4 regions of the Arthrobacter sp. 01L42 genome follow, and region 1 is predicted to be linked to each of the others. Evidence: riboswitches for the same ligand, from Rfam matches in the RefSeq annotation. Region 1 holds a riboswitch; each other region holds the start of a gene.
The links. A riboswitch is a leader RNA that binds a small molecule or an ion and turns the genes downstream of it on or off. The one in region 1 is predicted to bind S-adenosylmethionine.
Positions count from the first base shown of each region.

Region 2: it holds a riboswitch for S-adenosylmethionine, as region 1 does, so the genes downstream of both, AC1DN2_RS00585 (aminotransferase class V-fold PLP-dependent enzyme) here and AC1DN2_RS13995 (DUF1737 domain-containing protein) in region 1, are expected to answer to the same signal.
Region 3: it holds a riboswitch for S-adenosylmethionine, as region 1 does, so the genes downstream of both, AC1DN2_RS12090 (methionine ABC transporter ATP-binding protein) here and AC1DN2_RS13995 (DUF1737 domain-containing protein) in region 1, are expected to answer to the same signal.
Region 4: it holds a riboswitch for S-adenosylmethionine, as region 1 does, so the genes downstream of both, AC1DN2_RS04450 (bifunctional o-acetylhomoserine/o-acetylserine sulfhydrylase) here and AC1DN2_RS13995 (DUF1737 domain-containing protein) in region 1, are expected to answer to the same signal.

Region 1 is NZ_JBFTSL010000015.1:48,706-53,901, forward strand. Features, by position in the region: gene AC1DN2_RS13985 (aminodeoxychorismate lyase) at 1-616, shown strand, start outside; gene AC1DN2_RS13990 (ATP-grasp domain-containing protein) at 689-1,642, opposite strand; SAM riboswitch class IV at 1,961-2,074, shown strand; gene AC1DN2_RS13995 (DUF1737 domain-containing protein) at 2,102-2,410, shown strand; gene AC1DN2_RS14000 (rhodanese-like domain-containing protein) at 2,407-2,826, shown strand; gene AC1DN2_RS14005 (O-succinylhomoserine sulfhydrylase) at 2,827-4,035, shown strand; gene AC1DN2_RS14010 (glutamate--cysteine ligase 2) at 4,073-5,196, opposite strand, start outside.
Region 2 is NZ_JBFTSL010000001.1:135,782-140,977, reverse strand. Features, by position in the region: gene rsgA (ribosome small subunit-dependent GTPase A) at 1-801, shown strand, start outside; gene hisN (histidinol-phosphatase) at 878-1,708, shown strand; SAM riboswitch class IV at 1,786-1,899, shown strand; gene AC1DN2_RS00585 (aminotransferase class V-fold PLP-dependent enzyme) at 1,934-3,373, shown strand; gene AC1DN2_RS00580 (class I SAM-dependent methyltransferase) at 3,511-4,266, shown strand; gene AC1DN2_RS00575 (Nramp family divalent metal transporter) at 4,444-5,196, shown strand, end outside.
Region 3 is NZ_JBFTSL010000012.1:27,712-32,907, reverse strand. Features, by position in the region: gene AC1DN2_RS12095 (methionine ABC transporter permease) at 1-465, opposite strand, end outside; gene AC1DN2_RS12090 (methionine ABC transporter ATP-binding protein) at 458-1,267, opposite strand; SAM riboswitch class I at 1,407-1,497, opposite strand; gene AC1DN2_RS12085 (CoA-binding protein) at 1,595-2,020, opposite strand; gene acs (acetate--CoA ligase) at 2,328-4,553, shown strand; gene sfnG (dimethylsulfone monooxygenase SfnG) at 4,564-5,196, shown strand, end outside.
Region 4 is NZ_JBFTSL010000004.1:36,182-41,377, forward strand. Features, by position in the region: gene AC1DN2_RS04430 (amidohydrolase family protein) at 1-1,046, shown strand, start outside; gene AC1DN2_RS04435 (histidine phosphatase family protein) at 1,110-1,790, opposite strand; gene AC1DN2_RS04440 (CPBP family intramembrane glutamic endopeptidase) at 1,891-2,658, shown strand; gene AC1DN2_RS04445 (VOC family protein) at 2,833-3,471, opposite strand; SAM riboswitch class IV at 3,641-3,756, shown strand; gene AC1DN2_RS04450 (bifunctional o-acetylhomoserine/o-acetylserine sulfhydrylase) at 3,818-5,134, shown strand.

The DNA.
Region 1 (5,196 bases):
GATTGTCACCCGCGGGCCGGAGGGCGCGGCTGCCCCCACATGCTGGGTCCAGGCCTCCGCCCCGGCGGCCGCGGGACGGCGGCAGCGCGAGACCGGGATCGACGTCATCCTGCTCGACCGCGGCTACGACAGTGAAGTCGGCGAGCGCGCCCCGTGGCTCCTGCTCGGCGCCAAGACCCTTTCCTACGCCGTGAACATGGCGGCGCTGCGCTACGCCCACCGGCAGGGCGCCGACGACGTCATCTTCACGTCCGCGGACGGCCGGGTGCTGGAAGGTCCGACGTCGACCGTTCTGCTGGCCCACCTGGAAACCTCGGACGACGGCGCCGGCGGCGTCCGCACCATCCGGCGGCTCATCACGCCCCAGCTGGACAGCGGCATCCTGCCCGGCACGTCACAGGGCGCCCTGTTCACCGCCGCCAAGGCCGCCGGCTGGGAGCTGGGTTACGGCCCGCTGGAGCCGAAGGACCTGCTGGACGCCGACGCGGTCTGGCTGATCTCCAGCATCCGGCTCCTGGCCCCGGTGAACCACATCGACGGGCAGGAAATCGGCACCCCGGAACTGCGGCGCCAGCTCACGGCCGAACTCAACGCCCTCTTCGCGACCATCGAATAGCAACGCGGGGTCAGCTACGGCCCATCCCATGTCCCCGGATGGGCCGTAAGTGACCCCGCGTTGGTGTTGCGCTCACCCCAGGGCGTCAGCGGGCACTGCCGGGCACAGGCGGAACGAGGCCGGGTTGAACGCCGGGAGCATGAACGTTGCGAGCACGGCGTCGAGCATTTCCGGGGCCCAGGTGCTGTTCTCCCCCAGGGCCGCGCAGACACCCAGCACCACGGGCGTTCCGTCGGTGCGGCGGCGGATCTGGACCTGGACCGGCCCGGTCAGCCCGAGCGTGCGGACGGCGGCCAGGCCCAGCTTGCGCACATCGCCGGCCTGGTTCGCCGGCACCCTGCGGCTGACCTCGTCGCTGCCGGCGCGTCCATACGGAGTCCTGGTCTTCTCGAGGACCACCGCCACCGGCGCCATCGCGTTGCGTGCCGGGGTGCCGAACACCAGGCACACATAGTCGGCGCCCGGGATAAATTCCTGGACCAGTTGCCCCGCCGGCATGTTCTTCCAGCTAACGGAGTCGGTTCCGGCCAGCAGGTGGACACCATGGGAGCCTTTGAAGACCCGCGGCTTGACCACCACGGGGCCGCTGAGGCCGGCGAGGGAAGCCGGCGCGGCGGCGAGGTCGCCCGGAACCGCGAACCGGGGCACCGGGATGCCGGCCGCTTGCAGCGCCCAGGTGGTGAACAGGTGGTCGTTGGCGAGGGCCACCGCGGCGGGGTCGGCCACGATGATCCGCACATCCTGGGCGAATCCGGCGCGGGCCGCGGCCAGGACCGGGAGTTCCACGGTGAGGGTCGGAATGATGACGTTGATGGCTTCGCGGTCCACCACCCGGCGCAGGTCCAGGACCATGTCCGGGTTCGTCGCCGGCAGGAGCCTGACCGCGGCGGCGGGAGCCTCCCCGGCCTGGCGGGTGTCGGCACGGGCGTCGGAGCCGAGGTACGGGAGGCCCCGGGCTTCGAGCTGGGCCGCGACGGCCCGTCCGGCGGCGCTTGTAATCCCGGTAACGAGTATGCGCGGGCCCACGATTGCTCCATTCCGCCGTCACCGGCCGGACCGCGGCTGCGGCTCCGACCGTTCCAGCCACCGATTCCCAGACAGCTTGTTGATGGACAGACGAGTCGATTCCGGGACTGCTTGATTCACACATTGCTCGAATCACCTGCAGCTCCGGCCGACTCGTCGGACCTAATCCCCCCAGTAAACGGAGAAACGTCCCGGCAGACACGAGTGGGCTGTACCCGAAACTGGAGCCCGCCACTACTCGCCCGGGCCGCGGTCCGGTTACGGAACATGACGACGGCGGCGGTGCGGGCCGGCGTCGCAGGTGTTACGTTTTTGGGGAGTAATGAGAACCGGTGCCAAGCCCTGACTGGCCGGTCGGCAACCCTCCCTTTCGCGGCGGGGTGCCTCAGGTGAATACTCGGCAATCGAGAATTCGAGCTGCAAGCGTGAAAGAGGAGATCCGTCGTGACCGACACGTCAATACCCACAACAGCCGCACCCGGCACAGCACCCGGTACCGCACCCGGGGGCGAGGAGAGGCTGGCCTACCGCCTGTTCACCGGGGCGGATGACCGCGCCTTTTGCGAGCGGGTGTCAGCCGCCCTGGCCGAGGGTTACGTGCTGCATGGAAGCCCCGCCGCCAGCTTCAACGGAAGCACCGTGATCGTGGCGCAGGCGCTGGTCCTGCCGGCCGCGATTGCCAGTGCGGACGCCGCCGTGGCCAATGCGGTTGATGAGCTCGACGCCGACGAATTTGGCGCCGACGGGGCCTTCGCGGGCCACGCATGAGCTACGCCGGAGACCTCAGCCCGCAGGAGGCGTGGGCCAAGCTGGAGGCCGGAGCCATCCTGGTGGATGTCCGGACCGAGGGCGAATGGGCCCACATCGGCATCCCGGACACCGCGGCCGCGGGCGAGAGCCGCAACGATCCGCTCTTCATCCAGTGGAACCTCGCCGGCGGCACGCCGAACCCGCACTTCGTGGAACAGCTAAGGCAGCAGGCGCCGGAGGACACCGCCGTCGAACTGGTGTTCCTTTGCCGTTCCGGGGCCCGGTCGATCGCGGCCGCGACGGCCGCGACGGCCGCCGGCTACACCTCGTACAACGTCCTTGAGGGCTTCGAAGGCGAGACCGACCGCTTTGGCGAACGCACCGTCAATGGCTGGAAGAACCGCGGCCTGCCCACCAACCTCGGAAAGATCTAAGTGACTTTCAATCCCGACGCCGCCGGCTGGGCGGCCGACACCCAGGCCGTCCGTGGCGGCCTTGACCGCACCGGCTTCCAGGAAACCACCGAGCCGATCTTCCTCAATTCAGGATTCGTCTACGAGTCCGCGGCCGCCGCCGAGCGCGCCTTCACCGGTGAGGACGAGCGCTTCGTCTACTCCCGCTACGGCAACCCCTCCGTCGCCACCTTCCAGGAGCGGCTCCGGCTGCTCGAGGGAACGGAGGCGTGTTTCGCGACGGCGTCCGGCATGTCCGCCGTCTTCACCGCCCTGGGCGCGCTGTTGGCGGCCGGCGACCGGGTGGTCGCGGCCCGCTCGCTGTTCGGCTCGTGCTTCGTGATCCTGAACGAAATCCTGCCGCGCTGGGGTGTCGAGACGGTCTTCGTGGACGGCCCGGACCTGGAGCAGTGGAAATCCGCGCTGTCCGAGCCGACCACGGCGGTGTTCTTCGAGTCGCCGTCGAACCCGATGCAGGAAATCGTGGACATCGCCGCCGTGAGCAAACTGGCGCACGCGGCCGGCGCCACGGTGGTGGTTGACAACGTCTTCGCCACCCCGCTGCTCCAGCGCTGCGGCGACCTCGGCGCGGACGTGGTGGTCTACTCCGGCACCAAGCACATCGACGGCCAGGGCCGCGTCCTGGGCGGGGCCATCCTGGGCACCAAGGAATTCATCGACGGGCCCGTCAAGCAGCTCATGCGGCACACCGGTCCGGCCCTTTCGGCGTTCAACGCCTGGGTGCTCACCAAGGGCCTGGAGACCATGGCCCTGCGCGTCAACCATTCCTCGGCCTCCGCGCTGCGGCTGGCCGAATGGCTCGAGGGACAGCCTGCGGTCGGCTGGGTAAAGTACCCGCTGCTGCCGTCCCACCCGCAGTACCCGCTCGCAGTGCAGCAGATGAAGGCCGGCGGGACCGTGCTCACCCTGGAGCTGCAGCCCTCCCCCGGGCGCACGGCGAAGCAGGCCGCGTTCGCACTCCTGGACGCGCTGCGGATCATCGACATCTCCAACAACCTGGGCGATGCCAAGACGCTCATCACGCACCCGGCCACCACCACGCACCGCGCGATGGGCCCGGAAGGCCGCGCGGCGATCGGGCTCAGCGACGGCGTGGTCCGGCTCTCGGTGGGCCTGGAGGACGTCGATGACTTGATCCGCGACCTCGGCCAGGCGCTCAAGCAGGTCTAGGGCTTCCGCCGCACCCGCAACTGTTGCGGGCTCCCGGTCAGGCCGGGCGCAACCGGCCCAGGGCCGAACGATTGTCTGCCGGCCCCTCGGTGGCGGGCCCCTCGGTGGTCAGTTCGATGGCCCGCTCGACGACGGCGGGCAGGCCGCCGGCCCGGAACGGGCCGCGCTGCAGCTGCGAACCGGTACCCTCTGCCAGAATCCGCTCGACGCCCTCGCGCGCCAGCTCCAGCTCGCCCTGTTCCTCAAGCACCGGGGCCACGAAGTCCACGAGCGCCCTGACCACGTCCGCGGCCGGGGCCGGGGTGAAGGTTCCGAAGTCCAGGAGCTCCCCGCGCAGTCCGCAATTGCTGGCCTGCCAGGCGGCCATCCGCAGCAGCAGCGTGGGCACCGGGGCGGGATCGACGCCGTCGTTCCATTCCCGGGCGGCCGACTCCACGAGGGCGCGCACCAGTACGGCAATCAGGGCAGCATCCTCGGCCCGCAGGCAGACATCCGCGACCCGGATCTCCACGGTGGGATGCTGCCGGGCCAGCCGCGCGTCGAAATAGACCATCCCCTCATCCATCAGGACGCCGCTTTCGACCAGCCGGGTGACCACGCGGCGGTAGATGGGCAGGCTGCCGAAGATCATCGTGGGACCCGAGCCCGGCCAGCGGTTCCAGGCCTGGGTGCGGTAGCTTTCGAATCCGGTCTCGGCCCCATTCCAGTAGGGGGAATTCGCGCTGAGTGCTATCAGCACGGCCAGCTTGTCGCGGATCCGGTCCATTACCGCCACGCCCTCCTCCGGGGACTCCACAAAGGTGTGGACGTGGAGGCCGCAGGTCAGTTGGTTCCGGACGGTGAGCCCGAAGCGCTGCTGCATGGTCATATAGCGCGGATTCGGCGTCAGGTGGGTGGCGGAGCCTTGGGGCGACGTGGCCAGGGCCGCGACGCGCCCGCCGTGCGCCCGGGCGGCCTGGTCCGCAAGGGACCGGCCACGCCTGAGCTGCCGGAGCAATTCCGTGTACTCCAGGCACGGATGCGTCTGGGTCTCGATCTGTTCGAGCTTGAGCTCGTAGCTGAAGTCGGCGCCTTCGTGGACCGGTTTCTGTGCCGGGAGAACCCTGGCGGCTCCCTGTTGCGGCGGCACCAGACTCGGCAGCATGAGGTCAGCGAGGGCAA
Region 2 (5,196 bases), on a different contig from region 1:
CTGCTGCGCCGCAGCGCCGACGACACGGACCCGATCGAACGTGCCGTCGTGGCCAACGCCGACCAGCTGGTGGTGGTGGTCGCCGCTGCCAACCCCGAGCCGCGGACCGGTTTCATCGACCGCGCGCTGGTGGCCGCGTACGACGCCGGCATTGAGCCGCTGCTGCTCGTCACCAAGGCCGACGTCAAGGATCCCGCCGAGCTGCTGTCCAACTACCAGCACCTCGACTTCCCCGTCATCATCTCCAAGACCGCCGACACCGCCGCTTCCGGCATCGACGCCCGCTCCGACGACGGGCTCTCCGCCCGGCTCGACAAGGACGCGGTATCCCAGCTGCGCGACTACCTCGACGGCAAGGTCACCGTGATGCTGGGCCATTCCGGCGTCGGCAAGTCCACCATGGTCAACGCCCTGACCGGGGCCGAGCGGGCCACGGGAGGCGTGAACGCGGTAACCGGCCGCGGCCGCCACACGTCCTCCTCCGCACTGGCGCTCAAAGTCAACGATGCCCCTGCCGGCAGCTGGATCATCGACACCCCCGGCATCCGGTCCTTCGGTCTGGCCCACGTGGACCCGGACCGGATCCTGCGTTCCTTCCCGGACCTGGAACCGGGCACCGATGATTGCGAACGCGGCTGCAAGCATGACTCCACCGCCGTCAACTGCGGCGTCGACAAGTGGGTTGCGGCCGGGCACGCGGGGCCCTCGGGACCGGCCAGGCTCGCGTCCCTGCGCCGGCTGCTGGGCACGGACCCGCGGATGGAAGCGCAGGAAACCAAGGAACTGGGCACCGTCTCCTAGCCGGACCGGCAGCGGGGCGGCGGCGCCGAGCCGCGGCCTCCCGCCCGGGGGCCCGGTTTGACGGTAGTTTGGAACCATGAGCCAACCCGCTTCGAGCTACAACGATGACCTGCGCCTTGCCCATGTACTGGCAGATTCGGTCGATTCCCAGACCATGAGCCGCTTCAAGGCGCTCGACCTTCGGATCGAGACGAAGCCCGACCTTACACCCGTCACCGATGCCGACAAATCCGCGGAAGAGGCCATCCGCGGCCAGCTCTCCCGGTCACGTCCGCGTGACGCGGTCCTGGGCGAAGAGTTCGGCAGCTCGGGCCACGGTTCCCGCCGGTGGATCATCGACCCGATCGACGGCACGAAGAACTTTGTCCGCGGCGTCCCGGTCTGGGCCACCCTGATCGCCCTCGTCGATGAGGGCGAGCCGGTGGTCGGCGTCGTCAGCGCGCCGGCACTGGGCAAGCGCTGGTGGGCCGCCAAGGGTGCAGGCGCCTACACGGGCCGCTCGCTCGCCGCCGCCACACGGTTGAAGGTATCCAACGTCTCCAATCTCGAGGACGCCTCGCTGTCCTACTCCAGCCTTGGCGGCTGGAAGGAACGCGGGAACCTGGATGAGTTCCTGGGCCTGACCGAGGAAGTGTGGCGGACCCGCGCCTACGGTGACTTCTGGTCGTACTGCCTCGTGGCCGAGGGCGCCGTGGACATCGCCTGCGAACCCGAGCTGAATCTCTATGACATGGCCGCCCTGGTGCCGATCGTGACCGAGGCCGGCGGCCGCTTCACCTCGCTCGAAGGCGAGGACGGCCCCTTCGGCGGCAACGCCCTGGCCACCAATTCGATCCTGCACTCGGAAGTGCTCAAGCGGCTCAACCCCGGACTCGACGACCTCTTCCAGGCCCACCCGAACAACTGATCCGCGCCCGTAATATTCCGCTTCACAATCGGCGGCCGCCTTTTCCCCGGCTGCGCCGATGTCCTACGCTCGATGCAGGTCACGAGTGCCAGCGCTAAACCCCGGTTTGCTGGCCGGCAACCCTCCAGTCGCGGTGGGGTGCCCCGGGTGACGACCTGGCCGGTCCGGAACGGACCCGGCAAGCGCGGATTCCCACGGTGTGGGGTCCTGTTCGAGTGAGGTCCCATGACAACTGCCACTTTCCCCGCCGCCACTGAATTCCATGCACGGCTTGCCCTCGCGGCCCGCCCGCTGGCAGCCGTCACCGGGGCTGAAATCCAGGCCCCGCTGATCACAGGCGGCCACGCGCGCTACGCCAACCTCGACTACGGCGCCTCCGCACCGGCCCTGTCCGTGGTCTCGGCCTACCTGAACGAAATCCTGCCGTACTACGCAAGCGTGCACCGCGGCGCCGGCTACGCATCACAGATCAGCACCTCCGTCTACGAGAACGCCCGGGACATCGTGCGGGACTTCGTGGGCGGCCGGCCCGGCGATTCCGTGATCTTCACGCGCAACACCACCGATTCCCTGAACCTGCTGGCCGGCTGCCTGCCGCTGCGCGACGGGCGGCCCGCGGGCGAGGTCCTCTACCTCGACATCGAACACCACGCCAACCTCCTGCCCTGGCAGAATGTCCCGCACCGCAGCGTCGTGGCCGCCGCCACCCTCGCGGCCACCGTGGACCGCCTGCGCGACGAACTCGCCCGCGGCGGGGTGAGCCTGCTGGCCGTCACCGGCGCCTCCAACGTCACCGGGGAGATCCTCCCGATCCGGACCCTGGCCGCACTGGCGCACGAATACGGCGCCAGGATCGTTGTCGACGCCGCGCAGCTCGCCCCGCACCGGCGGATCAATATCGCCGCGGACGACGTCGATTACCTCGCCTTCTCGGGACACAAGCTGTACGCCCCGTTCGGCGCCGGCGTGCTGGTGGGGCGGACGGACTGGCTCGACGCCGGCACCCCGCACCTGGCCGGCGGCGGCGCGGTCCGCGATGCCCGGCTCGACTCCGTCAGCTGGACCACGGGACCTGCCCGGCATGAGGGCGGCTCGCCGAACGTCCTCGGCGCGGCGGCCCTCGCCCGCGCCACCCAGGTCATTGCGGCCCTGGACCCGGAGCAGTGGCAGGCCCACGAGGACGCCATCCGGTCCTTCCTCGTCGAGGGCCTCCAGGGCATCGAGGGAGTAACCGTGCACCGGATCTTTGCCGATTCGGCTTCCGATTCTTCCCCTGCTTCTTCCACTGGAGGCGATCAGCCGGACACCGGCACGATCGGCGTCGTGAACTTTTCCGTGGAAGGCTACGACGCCGGACTGGTGGCCGCCTACCTGTCGGCCGAACACGGCATTGGCCTGCGCGACGGCCGCTTCTGTGCCCACCCGCTGCTCAAGCGGCTCGGCCTGCCCGCCGGCTCCCTGCGGGCCAGCTTCGGCCTCGGCTCACGGCTTGAGGACGCCGAACGCCTGCTGGCCGGCCTGCAGCAGCTGCGGCAGAACGGACTCGGCTGGGATTACGTGGTGGACGCGGGCCGCTGGGTGCCGGCCAACGATACCCGCAGCTATCCCCACTGGGCGCCGAACACCCCGGGCACCGCCGGCGCTGCGCCCTGCACCCTCGACTAGGCAGGATCGGGGCCCGGCGCGGGTGCGGTAAATTCGAAAGGTATCTGAGACCAGCAGGACCTTCCCGAAGGAGATCGCACGTGGCAAGCGCCGGCCCCAGGCTCCACAGCGGAGTCAAGCCGCACAGCGGACCGAAACTGCACAGCGGACCGAAGCTGCACAGCGTGCGGCGCCAGGAACTCGGACAAAGCTTCCAGGACGGCGGGGAGCACTACGAGCGCGTCCGCCCCGGCTATCCGCAGGAGTCAGCCGACTGGCTGGTCCCGTCGGGAGCCAGGGACGCCGCGGACATTGGCGCGGGCACCGGGAAGTTCACCTCCCTTTTGGCGGAACGCGGACTGGGCACGGTGGCCGTGGACCCCTCTGCCGACATGCTCGGGCAGTTGCGCCGGACCCTGCCGGACGTCACCGCCATCGAGGGCAGCGCCGAGGACACCGGTCTCGAGCCGGAGTCCTTTGACCTGGTCACGGTCGCCCAGGCGTGGCACTGGTGCGACCCCGGCCTGGCAAGCACCGAGATTGCCCGGATCCTGCGGCCGCACGGCGTGCTGGGCCTGATCTGGAACCAGCTGGACACCAGCGTGCCCTGGGTGCACCGGCTCTCCCGGATCATGCACGCCGGGGACGTCCACAAACCACACTTCCGTCCGGCCGTGGGCCCCGAGTTCACCGGGCTGGAGAGCCACCTGACGCGCTGGGAGGATTCCGTCACGACGGAGGACATCCAGGAGCTGGCCAAGTCCCGCAGCTACTATCTCGCGGCATCGGACTCCACCCGGGCCAAGGTCACCGACAACCTCGCCTGGTACCTGCACGAGCACCTGGGACACATCCCTGGCGAGGTGCTCCGGCTGCCCTACCTGACCCAGACGTGGCGGGCCTTCCGGGCCTGATGCACGCTCACCCCGGATTCCCCCGGATTCCCCCGGATTGCACGCAGCGCCCGCCGGGCTTATTGTTTCGGTATGCCTAATAAATTCTTATAGGCACACGAAACTTTGACACCGGCTGTTTTCCGGCCGGCGCCGATCATCGCGTCAACGCCGACGCGCCAATCACAGGAGCTGGCAGTGCTGGAGCTAACGGGACACGGGCAACCGGCGCAGGACGCCCCCACTTACAAACACCCGGGGGCCCGGAGGGCGCTGATCGGCCTGTTGGGACCGGCCTTCGTGGCGTCGATCGCCTACGTGGACCCCGGAAACGTGGCCGCCAACCTGACCGCCGGAGCGCAGTACGGCTATCTGCTGGTGTGGGTCCTCGTGGCCGCCAACGTCATGGCCGTCCTCGTCCAGTACCAGTCCGCCAAGCTCGGGATCGTCACGGGCAAGAGCCTTCCCGAGATCCTTGGTGAACGGCTCAAGCCGTTCTGGCGCCGCGCCTTCTGGGTGCAGGCCGAAGTTGTCGCCGCCGCCACCGATCTCGCGGAGGTGGTGGGCGGCGCAATCGCCCTGTACCTGCTTTTCGGCCTGCCCCTCCCCCTTGGCGCCGTGATTGTCGGCGCCGTGTCAATGCTCCTGCTCGCGGTCCAGGCCCGGCAGAAACAGCGGCCGTTCGAATTCATCATCATGTTCCTGCTCGGCATCATCACAGTCGGCTTCCTGGCCGGGCTGTTCATCAGCCCGCCCGATCCGGGGGCCGCCCTGGCCGGGCTCATGCCCGGTTTCCAGGGCCCGGACACCGTCCTGTTGGCCGCCAGCATGCTCGGGGCCACCGTCATGCCGCACGCCATCTACGTCCACTCGGCCCTGTCCCGGGACCGGCACCGGCCGGACGAACACCTGCATGTTCCCCCGGCGGCCATCGCGCGCCTGGTCCGGGCC
Region 3 (5,196 bases), on a different contig from region 1:
GATGGTGATGGAGCTGACGAGTCCGGGCTTCGCCTCCACAATCAGGACGTCCCGGACGATCTGGGACCTGCTGGCGCCCATGGACCGTGCCGCTTCGACCACTCCGCCGCCGAGTTGGCTCAGGTTCTGTTCCACGAAGCGGGCGAAATACGGAATGGCGTTGAGGGTCAGCGGGACAATGACGGCGGCCGTGCCGATGGTCGTGCCGACAATGAACCTGGTCACGGGAATGATCGCGATCAGCAGGATCAGGAACGGGAACGAGCGGAGCAGGTTGACCAGCCCGTCCAGGACCCGGTGCAGCTTTGGCCTGTGCTTGAGCCCGTTGGGACCGATGGTGTAGAGCAGGACACCCAGCGGTGTCCCGAGCAGCACTGCCAGCGGGATGGCCACCAGCAGCATGGTGAGGGTCTGTCCCATGGCGACGCCGATTTCGGGCAGGACTTCCAGGATGCGGTCAAGCATTGATCAGGCCCTCCGACGCGGCTGTGGTGTGGGTGCCCCTCCCGGAGCGGTCCAGCTGGATCTCATCGGAGACCAGGTAGCGGCCGATCGACGTCGCCGGGTGGAAGCCGGGGCGCTGGAGTTCGGCGAGGTCGAGCTGCTCCACCACCCGGCCTTCTTCCATGACCGCGACGTTGTCCGCGATGGCCTTGATGACATTCATCTCGTGGGTGACCACCACGATTGTGATGCCGAATTCGGCGTTGACGTCGGCCAGGTATTGCAGGACCGATGACGTCGTCCGGGGATCCACGGCCGACGTCGGCTCGTCGCAGAGCAGCACTTTGGGCCCGGTGGCAAGGGCGCGGGCGATCGCCACCCGCTGTTTCTGGCCCCCGGAGAGTTTGGCCGGATACGTTCCCGCTTTGTCGGCGAGGTCCACGATTTCCAGGGTTTCGGCGGCCCGCCGCCGGCGTTCCGCCTTCCCGACGCCGGCGAACTTCAGGGACAGCTCCACATTTTCCTGGGCTGTGAGGTTGTTGAGGAGATTGAAGTGCTGGAAAATCATGCCGATGTCATGCCGCTTGGTCCGGAGCTCGGCGTCGGACAGGGTCACCAGGTCCACGCCGTCCACCAGGACGCGGCCCGACGTCGGGCGCTCGAGGAGGTTGATGTTGCGCAGCAGCGTGGATTTGCCGGCGCCGGAGAACCCGATGATGCCCTGGATGGTGCCCCGCCTGATGTGCATGCTGACGTCATCGACGGCCGTGAAAGGTCCCGCGGCCGAAGCGAATGACGTGCTGACGTTCTGGATCTCGATCACAGGCCCCCACCTGCTCGGGGCCGCGGCGCTGCCGCTGTCTGCGTGTTCATGATTTCCTCCGGGCTCGCCCGAGGAAAGCCCTGGGTCCTGGCTTCCGGGCAGCGCTGAGCGAAGCCGGGGAGCCTCAGAACACAGTGGTTCTCCATCGGTCCTGGCGGTAGCACCGTCCTCAAAGGAGGGGGTTGCTGCGGCGTCACGGAGCCAGATCTCTCAGCCGCTCGGGATGGTTACGAGTCCATCTCACACGGCAGGAGGCCGGATACAGAAAAAGCCGGTCACATTTTGTAACCGACTCTTCCCGATCTGTTGATCGTCATTCCCGGGCCGTTAGATGCCCACGCGCCAGCCTTCGCGGGCGGGGCACGCGTTCACGACGACGTCCAGCCCGGCGGCCTTGGCCCGGTCCGTCGCGGCGTCGTCGAAGACGCCCAGCTGCAGCCAGACGGCCTTGGCGCCTACTGCGATGGCCTCGTCTATGACTGCGCCCACCCTGTGGGAGTTGACGAAGCAGTCCACGACGTCGATCGGGTGCTTCTCCGCCGGGATGTCAGACAGGGAACGGTACCCCTTCTCGCCGTGGACATCGTCGCCCGGAAGGTTGACCGGAATGATGGTCATGCCCATCCGGTCCCGGACATAGAGGGAGACCTCATACGCCGAGCGCCATTCGTTGGTGGTGAGGCCGACCACCGCCCACGTGCCTTTGGTTCGCATGAGGCGGTCAATGACTGCCGGATCGTTAACATGGGCCATGCATCAACCTTACTCCTGCGACCTTTCCGGGCAATTGTCGAATAAATGAATGATTTGGGCAGGACCCACGCCGGGTGAACGAATATTACGGCGCTCCCGGACGCCGATTTTGCGGAATCGTGCATCTGAAGTTCTAGTAGGTAGTGACCATCCCGAGCGGCCGAGAGACCTGGATCGATGACGCCGCAGCAACCCCCCGGTGACGTGAGACGACCATTCCCACGCAACCGCTCCGCCCTCCTTCGGTGAAATTCGAGGGAGCCGGAGCAACCAAGGGTGCTACTGCCAGGACCGATGGAGTGCAGCAATGACCCCTGAGAATTCTTCCGCCCTGCCCACCTTTGCCCGGACTGCGTCCGAGGCATTCCCACAAACCACTTCGGACGCGACGGCGAACGAAGCAGGGCTGCGTGACGCGCCCGGCTCCTCTCGCGGCTCTTCGGGGTGGTCCCTGAACGAGTCCACGGACGGCGCAGTGCACGGCGTCCCCGCCGATGGGCCGGCGCGTCACCGCAGCACCACCTTCGGAAACCACCTTCCCCGGCACGGCGGCGCCGTGACCGCGGGAACTGTCCAGGCAGAGACGGTTGCGTTCTGGGAAACCCAGGCTCTCCGCCTCGACTGGGCGGACCTGCCCGGCGGCGCGACGGAGCAAACCAAGCCCTGGCACACCGCGCACCGCCGGATCCCGGCCGACGTCGAGGCCGGCACCGGACCTCAGATCACCTGGTTCGAAGGGGGCAGGCTCAATGTCGCCTACAACTGCGTCGACCGCCACGTAGCGGCGGGGCGCGGAGACAAGGTGGCCCTGCACTTTGAGGGCGAGCCCGGCGACCGCCGTGCCGTCACCTACGCCGAACTCCAGCGCGAGGTCTCCAAAGCCGCCAATGCCCTCCTGGATCTCGGTATCACCAAGGGCGACCGGGTGGTCATCTACCTCCCCGTCATCCCCGAAACCGTGATCATCACCCTCGCGGTGGCCCGGATCGGTGCCATCCATTCCCTGGTCTTCGGCGGATTCTCCGCCGAGGCCCTGAAGTTCCGGGTGGAGGACACCGGCGCCAAGCTCCTGGTCACCACCGACGGCCAGTTCCGCCGCGGCACCGCCGTGCCGGTCAAGGACAACGCGGACGCCGCCGTCTCCGGCGACAACGCCATCGAACACGTCCTGGTGGTCAACCGGACCACTCCCGCGGACGAACTGGACACCGTTCCGATGACCGCCGGCCGCGATGTGTGGTGGCACGACGCCGTCGGCACCGCCTCCGAGACTCACGAAGCCGAGGCGTTCGATGCCGAGACGCCGCTGGTCATCATGTACACCTCCGGCACCACCGGCAAGCCCAAGGGCCTGGTCCACACCTCCGGCGGCTACCTCACACAGGCGTCATGGAGCTTCGAGCACCTGTTCAGCAACCCCGACCCCGGGCTGCGGGAGGAGGACGTGCACTGGTGCACGGCCGACCTCGCCTGGGTCACCGCGCACACCTATGAGCTCTACGGCCCGCTCTCCAACGGCGCCACGCAGGTCATCTTCGAGGGCACGCCCAACACCCCGCACCCGGGCCGGCACTTTGAGATCATCGAACGCTACGCGGTCACGCAGTATTACACCGCGCCCACCCTGGTCCGCTCCCTCATGGGCTGGTTCCCGGACGGCGTCCCGGACACGTACGACCTCTCCTCTATCCGTCTTCTCGGCACGGTAGGCGAGGCCATCAACCCCGAGGCCTGGCGCTGGTTCCGGACCAACATCGGTGCCGGCACCGCCCCCGTGGTGGACACGTGGTGGCAGTCCGAAACCGGCGCCACCATCCTCTCCCCGGCACCGACGGACGCCGCGTTCAAGCCCGGCTGCGCGGCCCGCCCGCTGCCCGGCGTCAGCACGCGCATCGTGGACGACGCCGGCAACACGGTGCCGCCCGGCGTCCAGGGTTTCATCGTGGTGGACTCCCCCGGCCCGGCGATCGCCCGGACGGTCTGGGGCAACCCGCGCCGCTACTTCGATTCGTACTGGCGCCAATACGCCGAGCAGGGCTGGTTCCTCGCCGGTGACGGCGCCAAGTATGACGACGACGGCGACATCTGGATCCTCGGGCGGGTGGATGACACCCTCAACGTCTCCGGACACCTGCTCTCCACCATCGAGGTCGAATCGGCGCTCGTCACCCACCCGGACGTGGTGGAGGCCGGCGTCTGCCCGGTCGCGGACGCAAAGACCGGCCACGCGATCGTCGCGTTCGTGGTGCTGAAGGATTCGGCGGCCACCCCCGACATCCAGGGTGTGCTGAAGGCGCACGTCGCGAAGCAGATCGGGCCGATCGCCAAGCCGCGGGACGTCGTCGTCGTTCCCGATGTGCCGAAAACCCGCAGCGGCAAGATCATGCGCCGGCTGCTGACCCAGCTGTTCGAAGGCACAACGCTCGGCGACACCACCTCGCTGCAGAACGAACCATCCATCGCGGGCATCCAGGATGTGCTGCGCGACCGCGCCGCGGAATTCCTGGCAACAGCAAGCCCCACCCGGAAGTAAAGGAACACCCATGACTGAGATCAGCAACGTCGCCCGTCTTTCCGAACCGCTCAAGTTCGCCTACTGGGTCCCCAACGTCTCCGGCGGCCTGGTGGTGTCCACCATCGAACAGCGCACCGGCTGGGACTTCGAATACAACAAGAAGCTGGCCAGGATCGCGGAGAACTCCGGCTTCGAATACGCCCTGACCCAGACCCGGTACGCCGCCTCCTACGGTGCGGACAAGCAGCACGAGGCCACCTCGTTCAGCCTGGCGCTGCTGGCCGCCACCGAGCGCCTCAAGGTGATCTCCGCCGTCCATCCGGGCATGTGGCACCCCGGGGTGCTGGCGAAGTACATCATCACCGCGGACCACATCTCCAACGGCCGCGCCGCCGTGAACATCGTCTCCGGCTGGCTCAAGGACGAATTCACCAACTTCGGCCTCGAATGGCTCGAACACGACGAGCGCTACGTCCGCACCGAGGAATTCATCAAGGTCCTCCGCGGGCTCTGGACCGAGCAGGGCTACAGCCAGTCCGGCAAGTACTACAACATCACCGACTTCACCCTGAACCCGGCACCCGTGGACGTGCCGGGCCGGGCGCACCCGGAGATCTTCTTCGGCGGCAACTCCACGGCCGCGCAGGCCACCGCCGGCCGG
Region 4 (5,196 bases), on a different contig from region 1:
CGCACACGCACCTGATCTTCGCGGGGGACCGCACTGCCGAGTTCGAGGCCCGGATGGCGGGAGAAAGCTACAGCGCCGGCGGGATCGCCGTCACCACCGGCGCCACCCGGAGCACGAGCGACTTCGACCTGACCCGGCTGGCGATGGGCCGCGTCGCGGAGGCCGTGTCGCAGGGCACCACCTACCTGGAGACCAAAACCGGCTACGGCCTGGACCTCGAGAACGAGGCCCGCAGCGCCCGCATCGCCTCCACCGTGGCGGACGAGGTGACTTACCTGGGGGCGCACCTTGTGCCCGCCGGGATGGACGCGGAGGAATATACGGAGCTGGTTTGCGGGCCGATGCTCACCGCAGTTCGGCCCTACGTCCGCTGGGCCGACGTCTTTTGCGAGCAGGGCGCGTTCAACGAGGACCAGTCCCGCCGGGTGCTCCTGGCCTGCAAGGCCGCCGGGCTGGGGCTGCGCGTCCACGGCAACCAGCTCGGCGAGGGCCCCGGCGTCCGGCTGGCGGTGGAAGTCGGCGCCGCGAGCGTGGACCACGTGAACTACCTTTCGGCCGCGGATGTCGATGCCCTTGCCGGCAGCTGGTCCGGCTGGGACGCCGCCGGCGGCAGCGGCACGCCTGGATCCGGGCAGCGCGGCACGGTCGCCACGTGCCTGCCGGCCTGCGATCTCTCCACCCGGCAGCCGCTGGCCCCCGGTCGTGAACTGCTCGACGCCGGTGTGCAGCTGGCGCTGGCGTCCAATTGCAACCCCGGCACGTCCTACACGAGCTCCATGGCGTTCTGCGTCACCACCGCCGTGCTGCAGATGCGGCTCAGCGTCCATGAGGCGGTGCGTGCCGCGACCTACGGCGGCGCGCTGGCCCTGAGCCGGGAGTCCGGAAGCGACGCCGACGGCGCACGCGCGGTGGGCTCGATCGCCGTCGGACACCGCGCGGACCTGCACCTGCTCAACGCGCCTTCCGCCACGCACCTGGCCTACCGGCCCGGCATCCCCCTGACGCACGCGGTGTGGCGCGCCGGTGTAGCGCAGCCGGTCCGTTAGCCAGCCGGTCCGTTAGCGAGCCGGTCCGCTGACCCGGCTGGCTCCGGCCCCGGACGGGCCGCCCTAGAACATCATGGGCGGTGCGTCGAGGACGGTCTCGTCCACGCGCCTCTTCTCCCACTGCGTGAAGGGCTTGTCGAGCTCGTACTTGCCGTGCGAGGTGCGCAGCAGGGTGCGGACCTGGGCGTTCTCGGGGTTATTCAGGGACTCGAAATATTCCACCGACCAGTGGAACCAGCGCATGCAGAACAGCCGCATGGTCAATCCGTGCGTCACAAACAGCGCGTTCGGGGCATAGCCGGGCCGGGACCAGTGCCGGTGCAGGGTTTCCATGAAGGAAGAAATCCTGTCATACACATCGGAACCGGACTCGCCCTCGCGGAAGCGGTAGAAGAAGTGCCCGTAGGCGTTGCGGAGCTCCTTCTGGTCCTCGATGTCGCCGGCGATCTGAAAGTTGGCCCAGTCCTGTTCGCGCAGGCGCGGTTCCTCGATCACCCGCTCCACGAGCGGACCGAGATTCAGCGCCTCGAGGGTCTGGTAGGCGCGCAGGTAAGGGGAGACGTAGACGCACACCGGGCGGCCGTCCAGCTGGCGCCGGACCTCCTCCCCGGCCGCGGTGGCCTGCTCCAGGCCCAGCGCGGTCAACGGGATCCGGTAGTCCGGAACACGGTTGTAGATCGAGGTGTCGGCATTGGCGGCAGACTGGCCGTGCCGGATCAAGATGATTTTCCGGGGCGCACTCATAATCCCCAAGCATAGGGCTCCCAAAAAGCCGGGGGTGCCGGCGCGGCCGGCACCACGCGGGCACCAGCAAACTATCGGCAAGTGCAGGCAAGATAGAACCATGTTGGTTCCCTCCCGCCGTCGGCTGCGGTTCGAAGTGTTGATTGTCCTGGGGTTGTCACTCGGGCAGTCCGCGATCTACTCCCTGGTGCAGTTGCTGGACAAGATGACCACGGCGCCGCTGGCCCAGGGGACATCCACCCTGAACCGCTCACAGAGCGCACGCGAATACTTCGACCTCACCTACCAGTTGCTGGACATCATCTTCGCCCTGGTCCCGGTGGCCCTCGTGATCTATTTCCTCACCGAACACTGGCCGGCCGGTGAACGCGGAACCTCGGCGTTCCGAAGGATCGGCTTCGACTTCGCCCGGCCCGGCAAGGACCTCCTGCAGGGTCTCGGACTCGCCGCGCTCATCGGCATTCCGTCCCTGGGGCTCTACGCCGCCGGCCGGGCGATGGGGATCACGACGGCGATCATCCCCAGCGCCCTGGACGCGTACTGGTGGACCGTGCCGGTGCTGGTCCTGTCCGCGATCCGGCACGCGGTGGTCGAGGAAGTGATTGTGGTGGCGTACCTGCTGGACCGGCTCGGGAAACTGGGCTGGAGCGTGCCGGCGGCCATCGCCGCCAGTGCCCTGCTCCGCGGCAGCTATCACCTGTACCAGGGGTTCGGGCCGTTCATCGGCAACGCGGTGATGGGCGTCGTCTTCGCGCTGTTCTACATCCGGACCAAACGGGTGATGCCGCTGGTGATCGCCCACGCCATCCTGGACACCGTGGCGTTCGTGGGGTTCAGCCTGTTCGGCAAGGCAGTGGGCCTGGGCTGAGTTCCCCGCAAAGCAAGGCGGGGTCCCTTCGGGCCCATCCGGAGCCCCCGGACGGGCGCGAAGGGACCCCGCGTTGCTATTAGGAGCAGGCCTTAAATGATCTCGGCCGCCGTCTCCTAGGTGACATCGTTGGCACCTAAGAGATGGCGGCCGAAGCGTGGGGCAGGTGGAGCGTTAGATCGTGACCGCTCCGGAGGCGGTCTCGAAGGTGACAGAGAGGATGCCGGGAGTACCGTGCGGCGCGATCCAGTTCACGGCGACGTCTTCCAGCGGCTTTTCAACCGGTTCGCCCAGCCACTCCGTGACGCGCTCGGCCGAACCGGCAATGGTCAGTGCGGACATCTTGACATCGCTCGCGTAGGCGTTGGACGGGTGCAACTCCGGGTCGCCCTCCCACTTGAGCATGTATGGCACCTGGGGGTCGGCGATGAGCCCCAGGATGCCGATCTGCTTCCAGACCAATTCGCGGCCGTCGGGAAACTTCCGGTTGCCGTTGACGGCGGCGCGGCCGAGCCGCTCCTCGAACGGGGCCAGGTCGTCAACCTCGACGCACCAGCCCATCCAGCCGCCGCCGGCCTCGGAGCGTGCCCGGACGGCCTGGCCGAACGGGGCCTTGTCGGAGGCCGGGTGGTTCAGGACCTCCACGACTTCCAGGTACTTGTGTCCCGCGAGCGGGATAATCATGTTGCGTGTCCCGAAACGGGGGTGCACTCCACCCTTCACGGCTTCAACGCCGAGGGCAGACGCAATACGTTCAGTGGTGGCTGCCAAGCCATCGTGTTCACAGGCGTAAGAGACGTGATCCATGCGCATGCCATCATCTTGGCACTTTGTGATGGACCTCTCAGCTTAGGCTCCCCTAACCGTCATGGGACGTCCTGGGGCGCGGAACGCGGCGCCCCGGATGCTCCGTCACGGCGGCCGTCTTCATCTTCGTCACAAAGCTATCCAGGGCTCCGCCGCCATTCCTACACTGAAGTCAGGTCATGAGTGCCAGCGCACAGCCCCGGCTTGCTGGCCGGCAACCCTCGTATCGCGGTGGGGTGCCCCGGGTGAAGACCTGGCCGTCCGGCGCCCGCCGGAGGGCAAGCGCGGCGCCTGTTCCGGTTCGGGCCGAAAGCCCCGGCCGGTGCTGTGCCCAGTGACTCGAGGAGCACCAATGTCCAACGCCTGGTCCTTTGAAACCCGCCAGATCCACGCCGGCCAGGAGCCGGACAGCGCCACCGGCGCGCGTTCCCTGCCTATCTACCAGACGACGTCGTTCGTGTTCCCCAGCGCCGAAAGCGCCGCGAACCGCTTTGCGCTCGCCGAGCTCGCGCCCATCTACACCCGGATCGGCAACCCGACACAGGATGCCGTCGAACAGCGCGTCGCCAGCCTGGAAGGCGGTCTCGCGGCGCTGCTGCTCAGCTCCGGCCAGGCCGCCGAGACGTTCGCCATCCTCAATATCGCCGAGGCCGGGGACCATGTGGTGGCCAGCCCCAGCCTCTATGGCGGAACCTACAACCTGCTCGCGCACACGCTGAAGAAGTTCGGCATCTCCGTGACCTTCGTGGCGGACCCGGACAACCTGGACCAGTGGCGGGACGCCGTCCAGCCCAACACCAAGCTGTTCTTCGGCGAAGTGGTCTCCAACCCCCGCCAGGACGTCCTGGACATCGAGGGCGTCTCCCGGGTGGCGCACGAGGCCGGCGTGCCGCTGGTTGTCGACAACACGCTCTCCACCCCCTACCTGATCCGGCCGATCGAGTGGGGCGCGGACATCGTGGTCCATTCCGCCACCAAGTACCTCGGCGGGCACGGCGCCGCGATCGCCGGCGTGATCGTGGACTCCGGCAACTTCGACTTCGGGAAGGACCCGGAGCGGTTCCCCGGCTTCAACACCCCCGACCCCACCTACAACGGCCTGGTCTACGCCCGCGACCTCGGAGCGGGCGGCGCGCTGGGCGCGAATCTCTCCTACATCCTCAAGGCCCGGGTCCAGCTCCTGCGCGACCTCGGCTCCGCGGTGTCCCCGTTCAACGCGTTCCTCATCGCCCAGGGCATCGAAACGCTGAGCCTGCGCGTCGAGCGCCACGTGGCCAACGCCACGAAGGTGGCGCAATGGCTGGAGGGGCGGGACGACGTCGAATCGGTCGCCTACGCCGGGCTGCCGTCCAGCCCCTGGTACGAGCGCGGCCGCAAGTACGGGCCCAAGGGGACCGGCGCCGTCGTGGCGTTCAACATTGCCGGGGGAGCGGAGGCCGGCAAGCGGTTCGTCGATGCCCTCGAACTGCACTCGCACGTCGCGAACATCGGCGATGTCCGGTCGCTGGTGATCCATCCGGCGTCGACCACCCACAGCCAGCTCTCGCCCGAACAGCAGGTGATCGCCGGGGTGAACCCCGGGCTGGTGCGGCTTTCGGTGGGACTGGAGCACATTGACGACATCCTGGCGGACCTCGACGCCGGATTCCGCGCGGCCAAGTCCGCCTAGGCCGAAGCCCACGCCGAATTTCCCCACCTTTACGGGCATGACACCGGGAATCGCCGGCACTC